DNA from 2 places in the Micromonospora sp. AMSO1212t genome. Region 1 is predicted to be linked to the other one. Evidence: predicted binding sites of a transcription regulator. Region 1 holds the regulator's gene; the other holds the start of a gene.
What was found. The regulator HrcA, encoded in region 1, represses chaperone genes, less so after heat shock. The targets are predictions, from matches to a motif close to GGTTNGCACNCTCNNNNNGAGNGTGCNAACC.
Positions count from the first base shown of each region.

Region 2: groES (co-chaperone GroES) is a predicted target of HrcA. The motif match lies at 1,389-1,419, and genes of this name have one in related genera.

Region 1 is NZ_WBKS01000124.1:901-3,361, forward strand. Features, by position in the region: gene dnaJ (molecular chaperone DnaJ) at 1-973, opposite strand, end outside; gene hrcA (heat-inducible transcriptional repressor HrcA) at 1,047-2,069, opposite strand; gene F8279_RS24260 (DUF4870 domain-containing protein) at 2,302-2,461, shown strand, end outside.
Region 2 is NZ_WBKS01000098.1:6,283-8,743, forward strand. Features, by position in the region: gene groL (chaperonin GroEL) at 1-871, opposite strand, end outside; gene groES (co-chaperone GroES) at 942-1,256, opposite strand; gene F8279_RS21675 (methyltransferase domain-containing protein) at 1,511-2,461, shown strand, end outside.

The DNA of each region.
Region 1 (2,461 bases):
CGGTGCCGCGCAGGTGCGGTACGCCCCGGGCGCGCAGCCGCAGCGTGCTGCCGGGCTGGGTGCCGGGCTTGACGTCGACCGTCTCCTCGCTGTCCAGCGTCTTGATGGTCAGCCGGGTGCCGAGCGCGGCGGCGGTCATCGGCACTGTGACACGGCAGTGCAGGTCGTCGCCCTTGCGGGAGTAGACGTCGTGCGGCCGTTCGTGGATCTCGACGTACAGGTCGCCGGCGGTGCCGCCGCCCGGGCCGACCTCGCCCTGCTGGGCCAGGCGGATCCGCATGCCGTCCTCGACCCCGGCCGGGATCTTGACGGTCAGCGAGCGGCGGGTGCGCACCCGGCCGTCACCGGCGCAGGTCGGGCAGGGGTGCGGGATGGTGGTGCCGTAGCCCTGGCAGACGGTGCACGGCCGGGCGGAGACCACCTGACCGAGGAAGGTCCGCTGCACCGACTGCACCTCGCCCCGGCCGCCGCACGCCTCGCAGGTGGCCAGGTGGGTGCCGGCGGCGGTGCCGGCGCCGGAGCAGGTGGTGCAGAGCACTGCGGTGTCGACGGTGATCGGCGCCTCGACGCCGAACGCGGTCTCGTTGAGGTCCAGTTCCAGGCGCAGGATCGCGTCCGCACCGGGGCGGGTACGCGGACGCGGGCCCCGGCTGCCGCCCGCGGCGCCGCCGAAGAACGCGTCCATGATGTCCTGGAAGCCGACGAACGGACCGGCGCCGCCCGGGCCGCCGGGACCGCCCATGCCACCGCCGCCCGGGGCGAGCGGGTCGCCGCCCAGGTCGACGATCTGCCGCTTCCGGTCGTCCGAGAGGACCTCGTACGCGGCGTTGATGTCCTTGAACTTCTCCTGGGCCTCCGGGTCCGGATTGACGTCCGGGTGGAACTGCCGCGCCAGCTTGCGGTAGGCGCGCTTGATCTCGTCGTCGGAGGCGTCCCGGCTCACGCCGAGAATGCCGTAGTAGTCCCTGGCCACTGCGTTAGGTGTCCTCATGTTCGTCTCGCGTCGCTCCGGTCGTCGGCCGGAACCGGCCGTCGGCCCTGACTGGTCAGTTCTGGGCCAGCAGTTCGCCCACGTAGCGTGCCACGGCCCTCACCATGGCGATATTGCCGGGGTAGTCCATCCGGGTCGGCCCGAGCACGCCGAGCCCGCCGACGATCGTGCTGCCCGGTCCGTAGCCGGTGCTGACCACCGAGGCGGCCCGCAGGTTGTCGAACTCGTTCTCGTCGCCGATGAGCACCCGGGTGGTGCTCGGCTCGGTCTCGCCGATCAGCTTGAGCAGCACGACCTCTTCTTCGAGCGCCTCCAGGATGGGCCGCAGCGAACCCTGGAAGTCGAGCAGGCCACCCCGGGTGAGGTTGGCCTGCCCGGCCAGCGCGAGCCGCTCCTCGTGCCGTTCCACGAGCGTCTCCAGCAGCACGGTGGAGAGCGTGGTCATGGCCGGGCGCAGATGCGGCGCGGACTCCTCGACGAGCGCCTGCACCAGCGGCGGCGTCTCGGCGAGCTGGCTGCCGACGAGCTTCTCGTTCACCAGCCGGCGCAGGTCGGTCACGTCGTCGGCGGGCACCGGGGCGGGCAGCTCGACCAGCCGCTGCTCGACCCGGCCGGTGTCGGCGATCATGACGACCATCAGCCGGGTGGTGGAGATCGGCACCAGCTCCAGGTGGCGCACCTTGGACCGGGCCAGGCTCGGGTACTGCACCACGGCGACCTGCCGGGTGAGCTGGGCGAGCAGCCGGACGGTGCGGTGCACCACGTCGTCCAGGTCGACGGCGCCGACCAGGAAGCGCTCGATCGCCCGGCGCTCGGCCGGGCTGAGCGGCTTGACCCGGGAGAGCCGGTCGACGAAGAGACGGTAGCCGCGGTCGGTGGGCACCCGGCCGGCGCTGGTGTGCGGCTGCCGGATGTAGCCCTCCTCCTCCAGCACCGCCATGTCGTTGCGCACCGTGGCCGGCGAGACGCCGAGCTGGTGCCGCTCGACCAGGGCCTTGCTGCCGACCGGCTCCTGCGTGGCGACGTAGTCCTCGACGATCGCGCGCAGCACGGCGAGTTTGCGGTCGTCGAGACCCATTCCCCACCTCCTGACGCACCTCGGTCGGGCCGGCGCGCGGCATCCGCCGTGCGGCTGGCACTCGACTGTAGCGAGTGCCAGTCTACGTCGGCACCCCCGCCGACGCGATGATCGGCTGACGGACCTGCGGTGCGGCCCGCCCCACAGCACGGCCCACCAGGGCCGAACAGCCGGTCATCGTCGGTCTGTGTCGCTCTGGTGCCGGTTGACGGCTGCCCCTACCGTGGCGACCATGACTGAACCTCCTCGCCCGCCCGGGGCAGGGGACTCCGGCCCCCAGCCCGACCCGTCGGCGCCCTACGGCTCGCCGGCCGGCGAACCGCCCACCGCTCCACTGTCCGGCGCGCCGGACGCGGGCGGCTATCCCCCGCCCGGTGACTATCCGCCCCCGG
Region 2 (2,461 bases), on a different contig from region 1:
CCATGTCCTGGAGCATCGCCTTGCGGCGGTCGCCGAAGCCGGGGGCCTTGACGGCGCAGACCTTGACGGTCTTGCGGAGCGCGTTGACCACCAGCGTGGACAGGGCCTGCCCCTCGACGTCCTCGGCGACGATGAGCAGCGGCTTGTTGTTCTGGAGAACCTTCTCCAGCAGCGGCAGCAGCTCCTCGATCGCCGAGATCTTCTGGGTGGTGATCAGGATGTACGGGTCCTCCAGGACCGCCTCCTGCGCCTCCAGGTCGGTGACGAAGTTCGGCGAGATGAAGCCCTTGTCGAACTGGAGGCCCTCGGTCACCTCCAGCTCGGTGGTGAGCGCGGAGCCCTCCTCGACGGTGATGACGCCGTCGCGGCCGACCTTCTCCATCGCCTCGGCGATCAGCTCGCCGATGGCGGCGTCCTGCGCGGAGACGGTCGCGACGTGCGCGATCGACTCCTTGCCGGCGACCTCGACGGCCTTGCCGAGCAGCGCCTCGGAGACCTTGGCGGCCGCCGCGTCGATGCCCCGCTTCAGGCCGGTCGGGTTGGTGCCGGCGGCCACGTTGCGCAGGCCCTCGCGGACCATGGCCTGGGCCAGCACGGTGGCGGTGGTGGTCCCGTCGCCGGCGACGTCGTTGGTCTTGGTCGCCACCTCCTTGACCAGCTGCGCGCCGAGGTTCTCGTACGGGTTGGTGAGCTCGATCTCCTTGGCGATGGTCACGCCGTCGTTGGTGATCGTGGGCGCACCGAACTTCTTGTCCAGGACGACGTTGCGCCCGCGCGGGCCGAGGGTGACCTTGACCGCGTCCGCGAGGGCGTTGACACCGTGCTCGAGCAGGTGCCGGGCGTCGTCCGAGAAGCTGAGGATCTTCGCCATCAGTATCCCTTCGAAGCGACGTTGCCCCGGCCCGGCGAGCCGGACCGGGGCAACGACACTGATCGGTTGCTTACTTCTCGATGACCGCGAGGACGTCGCGGGCGGAGAGCACCAGGTACTCCTCGCCGGCGTACTTGACCTCGGTGCCGCCGTACTTCGAGTAGAGGACGGTGTCGCCGACCTTCACGTCGATCGGCACGCGGTTGCCCTTGTCGTCGATCCGGCCCGGGCCCACAGCGAGGACGGTGCCCTCCTGCGGCTTCTCCTTGGCGGTGTCGGGGATCACGATGCCCGAGGCGGTGGTGGTCTCGGCCTCGTTCGCCTGGACCACGATGCGGTCCTCGAGCGGCTTGATCGCAACCTTGGTCGCGGTAGTCACGGGCATACCCTCCCGGGTACTTGGTGTCGTTGCCGGCCGGCACGCCGACCAGCGTCAATCTGCCACATGCCACCGGGCGGGGCCGTCGTCGCGGGTGCCGGTCCGCCTGGCGCTCAACCCCCGGGCACGAGGCTCGGGTGTTGGCACCCTCAGGGTGAGAGTGCTAATCGCAGGTTATTCCTCGGCTAGCACTCCGTCAAGGAGAGTGCCAACGCGTCGCCCTCCGTGTCGCGCCGGAACCGGGCCGGGAGAATGAGCGCGTGGATCTCGACCAGCTCGCCGCGCTGCGTACCCCCGAGGGGTCGGCGGCGCTCGCCGCGGCCGGGCGGGTGGCCGGCGGCGACCCGCTGGCGGCGGCCGCCGCGCTGCGCTCGGGCGGGATCCCGGGCGACCTCGCCGCCGCCGCGCTGACCCAGGCGGAACTGCGCCGCCGGGCGGCCGGCAAGTTCGGCGCGGCGGCGGCCGGGATGTTCCTCACCCGGGCAGGGCTGGAGCAGGCCACCCGCCGCGCGGTCGCCGCCCGGCGCGCGGCGCGGCTGCGCGCCGCGGGCGTGACCACGCTGGCCGACCTGGGGTGCGGCCTGGGGGCCGACGCGCTCGCCGCGGCCCGCGCCGGCATCCGGGTGTACGCGGTGGAGGCCGACCCGGTGACCGCCGCGATGGCCGCCGCGAACGCCGAGGCGGCCGGGCTCGCGGATCTGGTGACGGTGGAGTGCGGTGACGCCACGGCGTTCGACGTGACCGGGGTGGACGCGGTGTTCTGCGATCCGGCCCGGCGGCGGGCCGGCACCGGGCGGCGCGTCTTCGACCCGAACGCCTACTCGCCACCGTGGGACTTCGTCACCGGCCTGGCCGCGCGCGTGCCGCGCACGGTGGTGAAGGTTGCGCCCGGACTGGACCACGCGCTGATCCCGGCCGGCGCCGAGGCGGAGTGGGTGAGCGTGGACGGCGACCTGGTCGAGGCGGCGCTGTGGTGCGGCGAGCTGGCCGAGGTCCCGCGCCGTGCCACGGTGCTGCGGGAGCGCGACGACGCGGTCTCGCTCCTCGCCGGCACGGGCGCGCAGGAGGCGCCGGTGGGACCGGTCCGGCGGTTCCTCTACGACCCGGATCCGGCGGTGGTGCGCGCGCACCTGGTCGCCGAACTGGCCGCTGGCCTCGACGCCACGCTCGCCGACCCGTCGATCGCCTACCTGTACGCCGACGAGGCCCGG